Leptothrix cholodnii SP-6: one gene and its partner. The protein of the gene in region 1 interacts with the protein of each later gene in a pairwise test. Links are inferred from orthologs where the notes say so. Each region holds a gene or a part of one and is shown on either strand. Other genes may lie near its edges. The genes, in order: recR and recO.

Evidence for each region.
Region 2: the proteins of recR (region 1) and recO interact in binary tests that used the Escherichia coli proteins (3 or more experiments, as listed by UniProt). The link is inferred for Leptothrix cholodnii SP-6 from one-to-one orthologs.

The regions. Positions count from the first base shown.
Region 1 is NC_010524.1:2,138,284-2,147,195, forward strand. The notes cover bases 2,613-5,503. They hold recR (recombination mediator RecR), read right to left. Parts: upstream 4,411-5,503; coding sequence 3,814-4,410; downstream 2,613-3,813. Other genes in these bases: LCHO_RS09900 (transglycosylase SLT domain-containing protein), read left to right, coding at 2,613-3,759; LCHO_RS09910 (YbaB/EbfC family nucleoid-associated protein), read right to left, coding at 4,439-4,765; dnaX (DNA polymerase III subunit gamma/tau), read right to left, coding at 4,853-5,503. In the rest of the region: rnhA (ribonuclease HI), read right to left, coding at 1-358; LCHO_RS09890 (class I SAM-dependent methyltransferase), read right to left, coding at 424-1,245; gloB (hydroxyacylglutathione hydrolase), read left to right, coding at 1,244-2,026; more of LCHO_RS09900, read left to right, coding at 2,023-2,612; more of dnaX, read right to left, coding at 5,504-6,805; LCHO_RS09920 (AIR synthase-related protein), read left to right, coding at 6,841-7,992; aat (leucyl/phenylalanyl-tRNA--protein transferase), read left to right, coding at 8,036-8,806; LCHO_RS09930 (arginyltransferase), read left to right, coding at 8,803-8,912. UniProt on the Escherichia coli protein: May play a role in DNA repair. It seems to be involved in an RecBC-independent recombinational process of DNA repair. It may act with RecF and RecO.
Region 2 is NC_010524.1:644,408-653,384, reverse strand. Bases 6,022-8,977 are described here. They hold recO (DNA repair protein RecO), read left to right. Parts: upstream 6,022-7,092; coding sequence 7,093-7,863; downstream 7,864-8,977. Other genes in these bases: acpS (holo-ACP synthase), read left to right, coding at 8,722-8,977; LCHO_RS02995 (pyridoxine 5'-phosphate synthase), read left to right, coding at 7,919-8,725; era (GTPase Era), read left to right, coding at 6,070-7,089; rnc (ribonuclease III), read left to right, coding at 6,022-6,046. In the rest of the region: LCHO_RS03030 (DegQ family serine endoprotease), read left to right, coding at 124-1,674; lepA (translation elongation factor 4), read left to right, coding at 2,121-3,929; lepB (signal peptidase I), read left to right, coding at 3,946-4,914; LCHO_RS03015 (DUF4845 domain-containing protein), read left to right, coding at 4,960-5,331; more of rnc, read left to right, coding at 5,360-6,021. UniProt on the Escherichia coli protein: Involved in DNA repair and RecF pathway recombination.

The DNA of each region.
Region 1 (8,912 bases):
GGCGCTGCCAGAGGTCGACGTTCTTGACCGGCTTGTTGTCGGCGGTTTTCCAGCCGCGCCGCTTCCAGCCGTGAATCCAGCTGCTGATGCCGTTCTGGACGTAGGCGCTGTCGGTGTAGACCGTGATGCGGCAGCTGCGCTTGAGGCTGGCCAGCGCCTCGATCACCGCCATCATCTCCATGCGGTTGTTGGTGGTGTTGGCCTCGCCGCCGCAGAGCTCCTTTTCATGCCCGCCGCTGACCAGCCAGGCACCCCAGCCGCCCGGGCCCGGGTTGCCCTTGCAGGCGCCGTCGGTGTAGATCACCACCTCGGGTTTGGCGATGACCGCTTGCGGGCCGGCTGTCGATTCGATGCTCATGGATGGGGCTAATTTTTCAAAGGCCGAAGTATCGGGCCAGCGCCAGCCTCGAGGCTCGAATCGCGTCAGGGCTCGTGGTGATGCCGGGCGACCGCCGCCGGAACGGTCGCGCCCTGGGTCTTCTTGCGCCAGGCCGGACCCATCAGGCGCATCGCGCGCACCCGCTTGACGGCCACCAGCACATAGGCCGAACCCAGCACCGGCCACCAGCGCGAGCCGGCATCGTCGAACCAGGCGCAGCGCTCGAGCCAGCGCTCGGTCGCGAACGGCGGGCGATAGCAGCCGAAGCGGCCGGACTCGAACTCGAGGCCCAGCAGCCGCAGCCAGTCGCGCAGGCGGCGCCAGCCGATCAGTTCGGTGCCGCTGCTGACCGGGCCCGAGCCCCAGCCCAGCCGGCCTGCGACGTCGGCGCTGGCCTGGTAGGCGCCCCACAGGCTGGCGGGGTTGAAACCGATCACCACCACCCGGCCCTCGGGCATCAGCACCCGCTCGACCTCGCGCAGGGTCTGGTGCGCATCACCGGCAAGTTCGAGCGTGTGGGGCAGGACCACGAGGTCCAGGCTGGCGGACGGAAACGGCAGCGTCTCGTAGTCGCTCATGACGCTCAGCGGCAGCGGGCCGGGTGGCCAGATCGCGGCGCCGTCGACCGGCGCGGGCGCGCTGGCGGCCAGTCCCGCGTTCAAGGGTCCGTCGTTGACCAGCCAGCGGTGGCGCATGCGGTTGCAGCGCAGTCCCTGCACCGCCGGCCAGCCCAGTTGCACCGCGTGGTAGCCGAAAATGTTGCTCACCAGGCGATCGAGCTGGGCCTGCTCCCACGCGACCAGATAGCGGCCCGGAGGGGTCGTCAGCCACTCGTCAATCCCTATAATTGCTGACTCTTTCGCCATGAATCTACTAGCGCTGCCCGCCTTCGACGACAACTACATCTGGATGCTCCATGACGGCCAGGCGGGCGTGGTGGTGGATCCGGGTGACGCTGCGCCGGTGATTGCGGCGCTCGAGCGCCTGTCGCTGCGTCTGGCGGGCATTCTAGTGACGCACCACCACGGCGATCACGTCGGTGGCCTGGCCGCCCTGCTGCAGCGATGGCCGGTGCCGGTGTGGGGCCCTGCGGGCGAGCCGATGCCGGTGCCCGTCACCGCGGTGCGCGATGGCGACACGGTGCGTGTGCTCGGCCTGGCCCTGCAGGTCATCGACGTGCCCGGCCACACCGCCGGCCATGTCGCCTACTTCATCGATGCGGCCGATCAGCCGTCGATCGGCGAGCCGGTGCTGTTCTGTGGCGACACGCTGTTCTCGGCCGGCTGCGGCCGGCTGTTCGAGGGCACGCCGGCGCAGATGCTGACGTCGTTGTCGCGCCTGGCCGCGCTGCCCGGCGACACCCGCGTCTGCTGCGCCCACGAGTACACGCTGTCGAACCTGCGCTTCGCGCGTGCGGTCGAGCCCGACAATGCCGCGATCGCCCGGCACGAGGCCCATTGCCTCGGCCTGCGCGCCACCCGGACCCCCACCTTGCCCAGCCGGATCGCGCTGGAGCGCCAGATCAACCCCTTTCTGCGCAGCCACGAGGCCGCCGTCATCGAGACGGCGCGCGAGCGTGGCGCCGATGCGCACGACCCGGTGGCGGTGTTTGCCGCCATCAGAGCCTGGAAGAACACCTACCGATGAAATCATCCGCACGCGCCGGTCTGGCACTCACCGCCGTCGCCTTGGCCAGCTGGCTGGCCGGTTGCGCGACCGCCCCGCAGGCCTCGCTGTCCAACACCAGCGAGATCCCGCCGCCGCCGCTGCTGACCACCGTCTCGACCCGCACCCAGCGCCCGCAAGAAGGCCCGCTCGCGCCGCTGCCGTCGCTGGACGGCCAGAACGCGCCGGTCGCCAGCGCCGCCGCACCCGGGGCCGGCGACGTCGCCACCAGCCCGCAACCGGCCGCGACCCGCACGCTCAACCCGACCGGCACGGCCCATGCCGACGACGGCGGCGCCACGGTCGACGTCCGGCCGCTGGCCCGCTCCGAGATCCTCAGCGCCGCCCTGCCCCCGGCCGAGCCCGAAAACGGCATCGATGCAGCCGGCCGACCGACCGACATCCTGCGTCCCGATCAGACGCCGATCGACGACTCGCAGGCCCGCCTCGACCTCTGGCAGCGCGTGCGCGACAGCTACCGCATGCCCGATCTCGACGGCGCGCTGGTCGAGCAGCACGAGCGCTGGTACGCCGCCCGCCCCGAATACGTGCAGCGCATGACCGAGCGCGGCGGCCGCTACCTGTTCCACATCCTCGACGAAGTCCAGCGTCGCGGCATGCCCGGCGAGCTGGCGCTGCTGCCGTTCATCGAAAGCGCCTTCAACCCGCAGGCGATGTCGGTCGCCAAGGCGTCGGGCATGTGGCAGTTCATCCCGTCGACCGGGCGCGATTTCGACCTCAAGCAGAACCATTTCCGCGACGACCGCCGCGACGTGCTGGCCTCGACCCGCGCCGCGCTCGACTACCTGGCGCGCCTGCATCGTCAGTTCGGCGACTGGCACCTCGCGCTGGCCGCCTACAACTGGGGTGAAGGCAACGTCAGCCGGGCCATCGCGCGCAACCAGCGCCTGGGCCTGGCCACCGGCTACGAGAGCCTGCGCATGCCGGCCGAGACGCGCAGCTACGTGCCCAAGCTGCAGGCGGTCAAGAACATCGTCGCCAACCCGCGCGCCTTCGGCCTGACGCTGCCGGCGCTCGAGAACCACCCGTATTTCATGAGCGTGGCGATCAAGCGCGACATCGACGTGGCGCTGGCCGCGCGGCTGGCCGGTCTCGGCGTCGACGAGTTCAAGGCGCTCAACCCGTCGATGAACAAGCCCGTCATCCTGGCCGCAGGCACGCCGCAGGTGCTGCTGCCCTACGACAACGCCGATGCGTTCGTGCGCCGCCTCGAGGCCCATCAAGGCCCGCTCGCCAGCTGGACCGCCTGGGTCGTGCCGCGCACCATGCGCCCGGCCGATGCGGCCAGGCAGGTCGGCGTGAGCGAGTCGGTGCTGCGCGAGGTCAACCACATCCCGCCGCGCATGCTGGTCAAGGCCAGTTCGACCCTGCTGGTGCCGCGCTCGCTGCGGCGCAGCGTCGACGTCTCCGAGCAGGTCGCCGACAACGCCTACATGAGCCTGGCGCCGGATCTGCCGCCGATGAAGAAGGTGGCGATCAAGGCGCGCAAGGGCGACACGGTGGCCAGCGTGGCCAAGCGCCATCGCATCAGCGCGGCGCAACTGGCGCAATGGAACAAGGTGTCGACCAGCGCGCGCTTTGCCGCCGGCCAGTCGCTGGTGATCTACAAGGCGAACAAGCCGGCCAAGGCCACCAAGGTGCGCCGTGCCCAGGCGCCGGCCAAGGCGGTCAGGGTGGCGAGCAGCCGTCCGTGAATCGACTGAAGCAACCGAAGCCGCCGCGGCATGCGGCTGCTTCGGCGGGCCGCTTCAGCGCCGCTCGCTGAAGGCGTGCGCGATGGTGCCGAGGTCGACGTATTCGAGCTCGCTGCCGATCGGCACGCCGCGCGCCAGCCGCGTCACGCGCAGGCCGCGTGACTTGAGGGCCTCGGCGATCACGTGCGCCGTGACCTCGCCCTCGGCGGTGAAGTTGGTCGCGACGATCACCTCCTGCACCACCTCGTCGAAGGCGCGCTCGATCAGCGCCGGCAGGCCGATGTCGTGCGCGCCCACGCCGTCGAGCGGGCTGAGCTTGCCCATCAGCACGAAATACAGCCCGCGGTAGCTGCCGGTGCGCTCCACCGCGGCCTGGTCGGCCGGCGTCTCGACGACGCACAGCTGATGCGGATCGCGCTGCGGGTCGAGGCAGGTGGCGCACACCGGCTGCTCGGTGAAGGTGTGGCAGCGCTCGCAGTGCTGCACCTTCTGCACCGCCGCATCCAGCGCGCGCGCCAGCTGCGAGGCGGCGGGCTGGTCGTGCTGCAGCAGGTGATACGCCATGCGCTGCGCCGACTTCACGCCCACGCCCGGCAATCGGCGCAGCGCCTCGACCAGGTGCGCCAGGGCGTCGCCGGACGAGGCTTTCATCGTGAGTCCCGACGCCTGCGCGCCGTCATCAGAACGGGAACTTCATGCCCGGGGGCAGCGGCATGCCGGCGGTGAGCTTGCCCATCTTTTCCTGGCTGACCGCTTCGGCACGGCGCACGGCATCGTTGAAGGCGGCGGCCACCAGGTCTTCGAGCATGTCCTTGTCGTCGGCCAGCAGGCTCGGGTCGATCGACAGGCGCTTGACGTCGTGCTTGCAGGTCATCACCACCTTCACCAGGCCGGCACCCGACTGGCCTTCGACCTCGACGTTGGCGAGTTCGTCCTGTGCCTTCTTCAGGTTGTCCTGCATCGCCTGGGCTTGTTTCATCAGGCCGGCGAGTTGTCCTTTGATCATGGCGTGTCCTTGGGGTTGGAATGGAAAATGGAAAAGTGGAAGTTGAAACGGGGGTGGCCCGTGGCCACGGGCAAGCGAGTCTGACCGTCAGCGAGGCCGCACCGAACCCGGCACGATGCGCGCGCTCGGGTAGCGCGCCAGCAACTGCTGCACCACCGGATCGTTGCGGATCACCCGTTCGGCCTGCGCCTGGGCCTGCGACCTGGCTGCCACGTCACGGCGGGCGGCGCTGTCGGTGACGGCACCGACGTCGATCTCCAGCCGCTGCGGCTGTCCGAGCAGTTCGCTCATGGCGGCCTGCAGGCGCTCGCGGTGGCTGGCCTGGCGCAGCGATTCGCGCTCGACGCGCAGCTGCCAGCAGACCGGATCGGCAGCGTCGTCGATGCCGGTGCATTCGGCCTGCCAGGCCAGCTCACGCACCAGGCCGGTGACCTTGGTCTGCGCGAGCAGCTGCTGCACGGTGGCCAGCCAGCGGGCCTGGGCCGGATGGGGCGCGGGGATGTCGGCGGCCTGCGGTGCGTCGACGACTTCGGGCGATGGCGGTTGGCTCTCGTTGCGGGCGGTCGGGCGGGCGCCGTCCGATGACTCGGACTCTTCGCGCACCCAGGGCGGTTCGTCGTCCCAGGGTGGCGTTTCGGCTGCCGCAGCAGGCGCCGCCGCCGGACGCAACGGTGGCGCCGGTTCGGACACGCTGATCGCAGTCGGGGCAGCCATCGGGGCAGCAACCGGGGCAGCCATCGGGGTCGGGGATGCGCGCGGCGGCTCCGGGCGGACCGGTGGGGCCGACGGTGCCTGCGCCACCGATGGCACCGTCGTCTTGCTGACGGCGCCGCTGGTGCGCAGCAGCTCGCGGCTGGCTGCCACGGCCGGAGCCGGCACGGGCGCTGCGGCGACGATCGGCGCGGCGGCTGCCGGCCTGACCGCCGACGCAGCGGCACCACCGGCCGGCCGGAACGCCAGCATGCGCAGCAGCACCATCACCAGGCCGCTGTATTCATCGGGCGCCAGCGCCAGTTCGGCACGGCCGTGCAGCGCGATGCTGTAGAGCAGCTGGGTCTCGTCGGCCGGCAGCAAGGGCGCCAGGCCCTGCAGCACCGCCGCGTCGGGATGGGTCGGGTCGATCGCCTGCGGCACTGCCTGCAGCACCGCCATCTGCTGCGCCAGATCGGCCAGCTCTTCGAGCGTGCCGGCGGCCGACAGGCCCTGCGCGCGCAGCTCGTCGACCGTGCGCACCAGCGCCACGCCGTCGCTGGCGGCCAGCGCCTCGACGATGCGCACCCCATGACCGCGGTCGACCGCACCCAGCATCTGGCGCACGGCGGCCTCGCCGAGGTGGCCGCCGGCGTAGGCGATGGCCTGGTCGGTGAGCGACAGCGCGTCGCGCATCGAGCCGCGCGCGCCACGCGCCAGCAGCCGCAGCGCCGGATCCTCGAACGGCACCGATTCGGCGTTCAGCACTGTCTGCAGGTGCTCGAAGACGGTTTCGGTGGCCATCGGCCGCAGGTTGAACTGCAGGCAGCGGCTCAGCACCGTCACCGGCACCTTCTGCGGATCGGTGGTGGCGAGCACGAACTTCAGGTACTCGGGCGGCTCCTCGAGCGTCTTCAGCATCGCGTTGAAGGCGGTCGTCGAGAGCATGTGCACCTCGTCGATCATGTAGACCTTGAAGCGCCCCACCACCGGCTTGTAGACGGCCTGATCGAGCAGCTGGCTGATCTCGTCGACACCGCGGTTCGACGCCGCATCGAGCTCGACATAGTCGACGTGGCGGCCGGCGTCGATGTCGCGGCAGGCGCTGCACACGCCACATGGCGTGGCGGTGATGCCGCCCAGGCCGTCGGCGCCGACGCAGTTCAGGCTCTTGGCCAGGATGCGCGAGACGGTGGTCTTGCCGACGCCGCGGGTGCCGGTGAACAGGTAGGCGTGGTGCAGACGCTGTTGCGTCAGGGCATTGCTCAGGGCCTGCACGACGTGCGCCTGCCCCACCAGCTCGGCGAAGCTGCGCGGGCGGTACTTGCGGGCCAGGACGATATAGGACATGGAGAGGATTCTAGGGTGCCCGATAATCGCTCCCCATGACTTCCGCCTCCCCCACCCCGTCCTCGGCCATGCCGGGCGATGCCGCCACCGGCACCCTGAGCTACGAACAAGCCGGCGTCAACTACGACCTGATCGACCCGCTCAAGGTCACGGCCCAGCGCGCCGCGGCCTCCACCGCCAGCCAGCTGGCGCACCACGGTTTCACCGAAGTGGCCGCCTCGCGCGGCGAATCGGCCTATGTGGTCGACGTCGGGCCGTTCTACCTCGCCTCGATCGTCGAGTGCCTGGGCACCAAGACGCTCGTCGCCGACGAGATGGCGCGCCTGACCGGCAAGAGCTGGTACGACGCCATCGCGCAAGACACCATCGCGATGGCCATCAACGACCTGATCACGGTCGGCGCCACGCCGCTGGTGGTGCAGGCCTACTGGGCCGCCGGCGGCTCCGACTGGTTCGGCGACGACCAGCGCTCGCAGGCGCTGGTGGCCGGCTGGAAGCGCGCCTGCGAGGTCTGCCAGGTCGCCTGGGGCGGCGGCGAAACCCCGGCGCTGGCCGGCATCGTCGAAGAAGGCCGCATCGACCTGGCGGCCTCGTGCACCGGCCTGATCAACCCGAAGGAGCGCCTGTCGGTGGGCGACAAGCTCGCCGCCGGCGACGCCATCGTGCTGCTGGCGTCGAGCGGCATCCACGCCAACGGCCTGAGCCTGGCGCGCAAGCTGGTCGAGCGCCTGCCCGACGGCTACCTGACCGAGATCGCCCCCGGGCTGACGTACGGCGCGGCGCTGCTGGCGCCCACCACGCTCTATTCGCCGGTCACCGAGGCGCTGTTCAAGGCCGGCATCACGCCGCACTACTGCGCCAACATCACCGGCCACGGCTGGCGCAAGCTGCTGCGCCATCCGGCCGAACTGAGCTACCGCATCCACACGGTGCCGCCGGTGACGCCGGTGCTGCGCTTCATCCAGCAGCAGGCGCAGCAGGACGACCGCGAGGCCTACAGCACGCTCAACATGGGCGCGGGTTTCGCGATCTTCGTGGCCGCCGAAGACGCCGAGCGCACGGTCGAGATCGCCCGCGCGCAGGGCATCGCGGCCTGGGTGGCCGGCGAGGTCGAGGCCGGTGCCAAGCGCCTGCAGATCGAGCCGCTGGACATCGAGTTCGGCAACGACGACCTGCAGCTGCGTTGAACCCGGCCGCGCCCGTCGCCCCGCAAGCCGCATCGGCATCGGCATGATCCCCTGGCTGCCCGACGACAGCGACAGCGCGCCCTTCCCGCCCACCCGCCTCGCGCTGGGCCCCGACAGCGAGGCGCCGGGGCTGCTGTGCGCGGGCGGGCAGCTCAGCGTGGCGCGGCTGCGCATGGCCTACCGGCTGGGCATCTTCCCGTGGTACAGCCAGGGCCAGCCGGTGCTGTGGTGGAGCACCGACCCGCGCATGGTGCTGCAGGTGGCGCAGTTCAGGCTGCACCGCTCGCTGAAGAAGACGCTGCGGCGCTTTCTCGTCACGCCGGGCAACGAGGTGCGCATCGACAGCGCCTTCGCCGACGTCATCGACCACTGCAGCCGCACGCCGCGCGAAGGCCAGGACGGCACCTGGATCGTGCCCGAGGTCAAGGCCGCCTACGTGGCGCTGCACCGCGCCGGATCGGCCCATTCCTTCGAGACCTGGGTCGACGGCGAACTGGTCGGCGGCCTCTACGGCGTCAACATCGGACGCATGTTCTACGGCGAGTCGATGTTCGCGCGCCGCACCGATGCGTCGAAGATCGCCCTGGCGGCGCTGGTGGCGTTCTGCCTGGCGCACGAGATCGCCTGGATCGACTGCCAGATGGAAACCGAACACCTGGCATCGCTGGGTGCGCAGCCGGTTCCGAGGGCGCAGTTCGAGGCCCATCTGCGCCGGGTGGTCGATCTGCCCGCCCCGAAGGATTGGTTTTATGATCCTTCGTCGTGGGCCCGGCTGGGAGACCGGGGCCCAGGTCAGCCGAGTCCATCTGCGTGACGCACCCGAAGGAACTACCGCTCGCCCAGTTGCAGTTCTATGCAACCGCGCCCTACCCCTGCAGCTACCTGGCCGACCGCATGGCGCGCTCGCAGGTGGCCACGCC
Region 2 (8,977 bases), 1.5 Mb from region 1 along the record:
GGCCGCTGCGCACGGCGGCGCAGCCGGGGCGATCGCAGCCGTCGCGGCGGGGGCTTGAAATCGGCCCCGCGGCGCCAACAAAGACCGTGCCCTGTTACGCTGATCTCAAACAGAGAGGTTTGCATGTCTGAACATTCGTCGCGCACGAGCGTGCACAAGCGATCCGATTCCACCCCTCGCAGCGTTGCCGCCCTGCGCTGGCTCGCCCCCCTGCTGACGGCGGCGTGCCTGCTGCCGACACCGGCCCTGGCCCAGTCGGGCGGCGCGCAGGCTGCAGCTGCCCAGGCCGGCGCGGCGGCACCGCTGGTGCGCGGACTGCCCGACTTCACCGAACTGGTCGAGCAGGTCGGCCCGGCGGTGGTCAACATCCGCACCACCGCCAAGGCCCGCACGGCGCGCTCGGACAACCCGGCCGACGAGGAGATGCAGGAGTTCTTCCGCCGCTTCTTCGGCGTGCCGATCCCGCGCCAGGGCCCACGTCAGGGGCCGCCCGGCCAGGGCCAGAGCGAAGAAGAAGCGGTGCCGCGCGGCGTCGGCTCGGGCTTCATCGTCAGCAGCGACGGCTTCGTGATGACCAACGCGCATGTGGTCGAGGGCGCCGACGAAGTCACGGTGCGCCTGACCGACAAGCGCGAGTTCAAGGCCCGCGTGGTGGGCGCCGACAAGCGCACCGACATCGCGGTGCTCAAGCTCGACGCCACCGGCCTGCCGGCGGTGCGCCTGGGCGACGTCAGCCGTCTCAAGGTCGGCGAATGGGTGATCGCGATCGGCTCGCCCTTCGATCTCGACAACACGGTGACGGCCGGCATCGTCAGCGCCAAGGCGCGTGACACCGGCGACCTGGTGCCGTTCATCCAGACCGACGTGGCGATCAACCCCGGCAACTCCGGCGGGCCGCTGATCAACCTGCGCGGCGAGGTGGTGGGCGTGAACTCGCAGATCTACAGCCGCTCGGGCGGCTACATGGGCATCTCGTTCGCGATCCCGATCGACGAGGCCAGCCGCGTGGCCGACCAGCTGCGCACCAGCGGCCGGGTGGTGCGCGGGCGCATCGGCGTGCAGATCGGCGAGGTCACCAAGGACGTGGCCGAGTCGCTCGGCCTGGGCAAGGCGGCCGGCGCGCTGGTGCGCTCGGTCGAGGACGGCAGCCCGGCCGGCAAGGCGGGCCTGGAAGCCGGTGACATCGTGACGCGCTTCGACGGCAAGCCGGTCGAGAAGTGGAACGACCTGCCGCGCCTGGTCGGCAAGACCGCACCGGGCACCAAGACCACGATCCAGGTGTTCCGCCGCGGCAGCATGCGCGATCTCAGCGTCACCGTCGCCGAGCTCGAAGCCGAAGCCGCCGCCAGGCCGGCCAGCACCGAGCCCGCACCGGCCAAGCCGGCCGCACCCGCCACGGTCAGCCTGCTGGGCCTGACGGTGAGCGACCTGAGTGCCAAGCAGCGCGAGGAGCTCAAGGTCAAGGGCGGCGTGCGGGTCGACGCGGTGGACGGCGCGGGCGGGCGGGCCGGCCTGCGCGAGGGCGACATCATCCTGGCGGTGGCCAACACCGAGATCACCAACCTGCGCCAGTTCGAGGCGGTGGTCGGCAAGCTCGACAAGAGCAAGCCGGTCAACCTGCTGTTCCGCCGCGGCGAGTGGGCCCAGTACGCGGTGATCCGGCCCGGCAAATGAGCGATCCGGCGTGCTGCGCCATCGGCTCGAATCCCTCGACGCCCGAACGGGGATTTCACATCGAAGAAAACCGCAGCACGCCAGTCGGATTTCCGACGCCTTCTTGAACGCATCCAGGCACGCCCTGAACTGACGAAACACCCGCCTGCCGGACGCCCCACGCCCGGCGGACGAGGGCCCACCGCGGCCGGAAACCCTCACCACCTTGGCCCTGATCGCAGCCGGCACCAACCGCCCGGACTGCTTGCGCCGGGAGGTTTTGGCTACAATAAAGTCCCAACAAAGCAGTTGCCATACCTTTTTGTTGGAAGGCGCGTCATCTCTTGGGCGTGCCTTTTTTTTGTTTCTGCCCCGGCGCCGCGCGCCTTCACATCGCTGCACGATCTGAGCCGACAAGGTGTTGCCGACACCGTTGTGGCTAGAGCCGCCGAGCGTCTCGACGACCCATGGACCACATCCGCAATTTTTCGATCATCGCCCACATCGACCACGGCAAGAGCACGCTGGCCGACCGGATCATCCAGCGGTGCGGCGGCCTCAGCGATCGCGAGATGGAGGCCCAGGTGCTCGACTCGATGGACATCGAACGCGAGCGCGGCATCACGATCAAGGCCCAGACCGCTGCGCTGCAGTACAAGGCACGCGACGGTCAGGTCTACAACCTGAACCTGATCGACACCCCCGGGCACGTCGACTTCAGCTATGAAGTCAGCCGTTCGCTGTCGGCCTGCGAAGGCGCGCTGCTGGTGGTGGACGCCAGCCAGGGCGTCGAGGCGCAGACGGTGGCCAACTGCTACACCGCGCTCGACCTCGGCGTCACGGTGGTGCCGGTGCTCAACAAGATGGATCTGCCCAACGCGGATCCCGACAACGCCAAGGCCGAGATCGAGGACGTGATCGGCATCGACGCCGACGACGCGATCCCCTGCTCGGCCAAGACCGGCATGGGCATCGACGAGATCCTCGAGGCCGTCATCGCCCGCATGCCGCCGCCCAAGGGCAACCCCGACGGCCCGCCGCGCGCGATGATCGTCGACAGCTGGTTCGACAACTACGTCGGCGTCGTGATGCTGGTGCGGGTGGTCGACGGCACGCTCGGCAAGGGCGAGCGCATCCGCATGATGGCGACCAACTCGGTCTATCCGATCGAGCACCTGGGCGTGTTCACGCCCAAGAGCGAGAACCGCGAGGCGCTCAAGGCCGGCGAGGTGGGCTTCATCATCTGCGGCATCAAGGAGCTGCAGGCGGCCAAGGTGGGCGACACCGTCACGCTCGAGAAGAAGCTGCCCAACAACGCCGGCCCGGCCGCCGAGGCGCTGCCGGGCTTCAAGGAAATCCAGCCGCAGGTCTTCGCCGGCCTGTATCCGACCGAAGCGAGCGAATACGACCAGCTGCGTGACGCGCTCGAGAAGCTCAAGCTCAACGACAGTTCGCTGCGCTACGAGCCCGAGGTGTCGCAGGCGCTGGGCTTCGGCTTCCGCTGCGGCTTCCTGGGCCTGCTGCACATGGAGATCGTGCAGGAGCGGCTCGAACGCGAGTTCGACCAGGACCTGATCACCACCGCGCCGAGCGTGGTCTACGAGGTGCAGCTCAACGGCGGCGACGTGATCGAGGTCGAGAACCCCTCGAAGATGCCCGAAGTGGGCAAGATCGCCGAGATCCGCGAGCCCATCGTCACCGTGCACCTGTACATGCCGCAGGACTACGTCGGCCCGGTCATGACGCTGGCCAACCAGAAGCGCGGCGTGCAGCTCAACATGGCCTACCACGGCCGCCAGGTCATGCTGACCTACGAGATGCCGCTGGCCGAGATCGTGCTCGACTTCTTCGACAAGCTGAAGTCGGTGTCGCGCGGCTACGCCTCGATGGACTACGAGTTCAAGGAATACCGGGCGTCGGACGTCGTCAAGGTCGACATCCTGATCAACGGCGACCGGGTCGACGCGCTGTCGATCATCGTGCACCGCGCGCAGAGCCAGTACCGCGGCCGCGCGGTGGCGGCCAAGATGCGCGAGCAGATCCCGCGCCAGATGTACGACGTGGCGATCCAGGCGGCGATCGGCGCCAACATCATCGCCCGCGAGAACATCAAGGCGTTGCGCAAGAACGTGCTGGCAAAATGCTATGGCGGCGACATCAGTCGCAAGCGCAAGCTGCTCGAAAAACAGAAGGCCGGCAAGAAACGCATGAAGCAGATCGGCTCCGTCGAGGTGCCGCAGGAAGCTTTCCTCGCGATCCTGCAGGTCGAAGACTGACCGAACCGGATCATCGATGGGAACCCTCACTGGCATTCTGTACGCCGGCCTCGTCTTCTACGGCATGGGCTGGTATCTCGGCAAGTGGAGTGGCAATTTCTCGCTGCTGCTCTTCTGCCTGACCGTCGTGACCCTGGCCTACTGGCTGGCCGAGCGCTTCCACTTCCTGCCGCGTCGGCTCGCCGCCGCTGAAAACCTGGCCCGTCAAGACACGCTGCGGCGTGCCGACCTGCAGCGCATGGGCATCGCCAAGGTGGATGGCGACATCGACGAGGCGCGCCACAAGGTGCTGGCGCAACCCTGGTGGCTGGACTGGACCGCCGGGCTGTTCCCGGTGATCCTGATGGTCTTCGTGCTGCGCTCGTTCCTGTTCGAGCCGTTCAAGATCCCGTCGGGCTCGATGATCCCGACGCTCGAGATCGGCGATCTCATCCTGGTCAACAAGTTCCACTACGGCGTGCGCCTGCCGGTGATCAACAAGAAGATCATCCCGATCAACGACCCGCAGCGCGGCGACGTGATGGTGTTCCGCTACCCGGTCGACCCGAGCATCGACTTCATCAAGCGGGTGGTCGGCGTGCCCGGCGACGAGATCAGCTACATCAACCAGAAGCTCAGCCTGAACGGCAAGCCGGTGCCGCTGGAGCAGCTCGACGACTACTACGACGAAGACCGCCGTACCTTCTCCAAGCAGTTCCGCGCCGATCTGGGCCCGACCACCCACCGCCTGCTGGTCGACCCGCAGATGCCGTCGAGCTACGCGATGCGCGGGCGCCAGTTCCCGCAGTCCGAGGCCTGCCGCTACACCTCCGACGGCGTCACTTGCAAAGTGCCGCCGGGTCACTACTTCATGATGGGTGACAACCGCGACAACTCCGAAGATTCGCGCTACTGGGGTTTCGTGCCGGATGAGAACATCGTCGGACGGGCCTTTTTCGTCTGGATGAACTTCAGCGACCTCAAGCGCATCGGGTTTTTCCGTTGAAAATCCGGCGCCATGCCTGACCCGAGAATGTCCAGGAGATCTGCAATGACCCCCATGCGAGCGCTGAACACGCGTACCCAACGCGGTATCACGCTGATCGGCCTGATGTTCTGGGCCATCGTGATCTCGATGGTCGGACTGGTCACCCTGCGTGTGGTGCCCACGATCAACGAGTACTACACGATCCGCACGGCGGTCGAGAAGGTCGCGATCACCGGCGGCAACACCGTGCCGGAGATCCGCGCCGCGTTCGACCGCTACAAGAACATCGAGTACTCGATCACCGCGATCTCGGGCAAGGACCTGCAGGTCCGCAAGGACAACGATCGCGTGATCGTCAGCTTCGCCTACGACAAGGAGATCGAACTGTTCGGTTCGGTCTACCTGCTGATCAAATACAGTGGCAGCTCGAGCTGACGCTGCCTCAACCCACCCGCACCGCACCTTGTCCACCTACCCGCTCGACACCCTTCAGGCTCGCCTCGGTCACGTCTTCCGTGACCAGTCCCTGCTCTTGCGCGCGGTTTCGCACCGCAGCCACGGGGCCGACCACAACGAGCGGCTCGAGTTCCTCGGTGACGCGGTGCTGAACATGACGGTCTCCGACCTGCTGTTCGACCAGTTCGACGATTCACCCGAAGGCGACCTGACCCGCGTGCGCGCCCACCTGGTGCGCCAGGACATGCTGCATCGCCTGGCGCTGTCGCTGCAGTTGCCGGCGGTGCTGCGGCTGTCCGACGGCGAGGCGCGTGCCGGTGGCGCGCAGCGGCCGTCGATCCTGGCCGACGCCATGGAGGCGGTGATCGGCGCGGTCTACCGCGACGCCGGTTATGAAGCCGCGCAGGCGCTGGTGCGACGGCTGTTCGAACCGCTGGTGTCCGAAACCGTGACGCAGGCCTGGGCCAAGGACGCCAAGACCCAATTGCAGGAGTGGCTCCAGGCACGTCGCCAGAGCGTGCCCGAATACCGCATCGAAACCACCCGCGGCCGCGCCCATGACCAGACCTTCGTGGTCGTCTGCAGCGTCGCCGGCCCGGGCATCGAAGCGCGTGGTGAAGGCCGTTCGCGCCGTGCCGCCGAACAGGAAGCCGCGCGCCTGGTGCTCGAACAACTCAGCTCGACACCCGAATGACCCACCCCATCGATCCCCAAGACATGCTGCCACCGGACGCCGACGAACTCGACGCGTCCGACGAACCGGAAGACATCGAGGACCCGGACGAGTCCGACGACACCGACGAGCCCGAGGACGACGGCGACGAGACCGCTGCGATCGTGCACGAGAACCCGCACTGCGGCCTGATCGCCATCGTCGGTCGGCCCAACGTCGGCAAGTCGACGCTGCTCAACACGCTGATCGGGCAGAAGGTCAGCATCACCTCGCGCAAGGCGCAGACCACGCGCCACCGCATCACCGGCATCTGCACCCACGGCGACACCCAGTTCGTGTTCGTCGACACGCCGGGCTTCCAGACCCGCCACACCAACCGCGGCACCTCGGCGCTCAACCGCAACCTCAACAAGACGGTGCAGTCGGTGCTGGGTGACGTCGACGTGGTGCTGTTCGTGGTCGAGGCCGGCCGCTTCGGCCCCGACGATGCCAAGGTGCTGGCGCTGCTGCCGCCCGGGCGGCCGACGCTGCTGGTGGCCAACAAGCTCGACATGGTGCAGCGCCGCGCCGACCTGATGCCCTGGCTGCAGCAGATGCAGGCGCGCCACCCGTTCACCGAATTCGTGCCGCTGACGGCGACGAAGGAAGAAGACACCAAGCGCCTGCTCAACATCGTGCGCCCCTACCTGCCCGAGCAGCCCTGGTACTACGACGAAGACGCGCTGACCGACCGCAGCGACAAGTTCCTGGCCGCCGAGCTGATCCGTGAAAAACTCTTCCGCCTCACCGGCGACGAGCTGCCCTACACCTCGACGGTGCAGATCGACAAGTACGAAGAAGAAGGCCGGCTGCGCCGCATCGCCGCGACCATCATCGTCGAGCGCGATTCGCACAAGGGCATCGTGATCGGCGACGGCGGCGAGCGCCTCAAGCGCATCGGCACTGAAGCACGGGTCGAGCTCGAGAAGCTGGGCGACTGCAAGGTCTTCCTGGAGCTGTGGGTCAAGGTGCGCTCCGGCTGGGCCGACGACGAGAAGCGCCTCAAGAGCTACGGCTACGAATAAGGCATGGCGACCCGCCGTGCCGCGCCGGCCCAGCTCGGGGCCTATGTGCTGCACCACCACGACTGGAGCGAATCCAGCCTGATCCTGGAGCTGTTCACGCGCGAACTCGGCCGCATCTCGGCGGTGGCCAAGGGCGCCAAGCGGCCGTACTCGCAGCTGCGCTGCGTGCTGCTGCCGTTCCAGCGTCTGAACATCGCCCTCGGCAGCAAGCGCATCGAGGACGGCGCCGAAGTGCAGCTGCTGCGCAGCGCCGAATGGGCCGGCGGCGGCGCGATGCCCGGTGGCGCCGCGCTGCTGGCGGGCATGCACCTCAACGAGATCCTGCTGCGCGGCCTGGCCCGGCAAGACCCGCACCCGCATCTTTTCGACGCCTACGCCGCCACCCTGCCCGCGCTCAGCGGGCCTGACGACGCCGGCGTGGCCGCGGCGTTGCGCGCTTTCGAGATCCGGCTGCTGTCCGACTCCGGCGTGCTGCCCGAGCTCCACCTCGTCACCGCCACCCAGACGCCGGTGCAGGACAACGCCCGCCACAGCCTGAACGCCGAAGCGGGCGTCTGCGTCGCCGGCCCGCGCGACAGCGGCATCGCCGGCAGCGCGCTGGTCGCCCTGCAGGCGGCGCTGCACGACAGCGATCTGGCCGCCCTGCAGCGCGCCTGCCTGGCGGCACCGCAAGAACTGAAGAGCCAGCTGCGCGGCCTGCTTCACTATCATCTCGGCACCTCGGCGCTGCGCACCCGTGCGCTGATGATCGAGGTCCAGCAGCTGCTCGACTGAGCCTTCCGTCCCCATCACTCCCATCACCCGCAGGCGCCGCGGCGCTGCCGACCCGATGAATCCGCTCGTCGCCCCCGAAGCCGCCGCCCGTGGCGCACGCACCGCCCTGTCGGTCAATCTCAACAAGGTGGCCCTGCTGCGCAACAGCCGCCACCTCGGCATCCCGAGCGTGACGCGCGCGGCCACCTGCGTGCTCGAAGCCGGCGCGCAGGGCATCACGGTGCACCCGCGGCCCGACGAACGCCACATCCGCGCCCACGACGTCACCGACCTGGCCGAACTGCTGAAGGCCTGGCCGCAGGTCGAATACAACATCGAGGGCAACCCGTTCCACAACCTGATGGACGTGATCCGCGCCGTGCGGCCGCATCAGGCCACCTTCGTGCCCGACTCGACCGACCAGTTCACCTCCGACCACGGTTGGCAACTCGGTGGAAATTCGCCTGACGACGCCGAGCGCCTGCGCCCGCTGATCGACGAATGCCACGCGCTGGGCGTGCGCGTCAGCCTGTTCATGGACCCGGACCCGTCGGCGATGCGCGCCGCGCGCGAGGTCGGCGCCGACCGCGTCGAGCTCTACACCGAGACCTACGCCAGCGCCTGGGGCACCGTGCGCCAGGCCGAGGTGCTGGACGGCTTCGTGCGCAGCGCCGAAGCGGCGCTCGCGGTCGGGCTGGAGATCAACGCCGGCCACGACCTCAACCGCGACAACCTGAGCGACTTCCTGCGCGCGGTGCCGGGTGTGCTGGAGGTCTCGATCGGCCACGCGCTGATCGCCGACGCGCTCGAACTCGGTTACGCCGAGACCATCCGCGCCTACCAGCGCAGCATCCAGAACGCCTTCGCGCCGGCTCGATCGTGATCTACGGCGTCGGCACCGACATCTGCGACATCCGCCGCATCGCCGCCACGCTGCAGCGGCGCGGCGACCGCTTCGCCGAGCGGGTGCTGGGGCCACGCGAGATCGAGGTGTTCCGTTATCGCCGCGCCAAGGTCGAGGCGCGTGGCCTGTCGTATCTGGCGACCCGCTTCAGCGCCAAGGAAGCGTTCTCGAAGGCGATCGGCCTGGGCCTGCACCAGCCGATGAGCTGGCGCAGCTGCGAGATCCTCAACG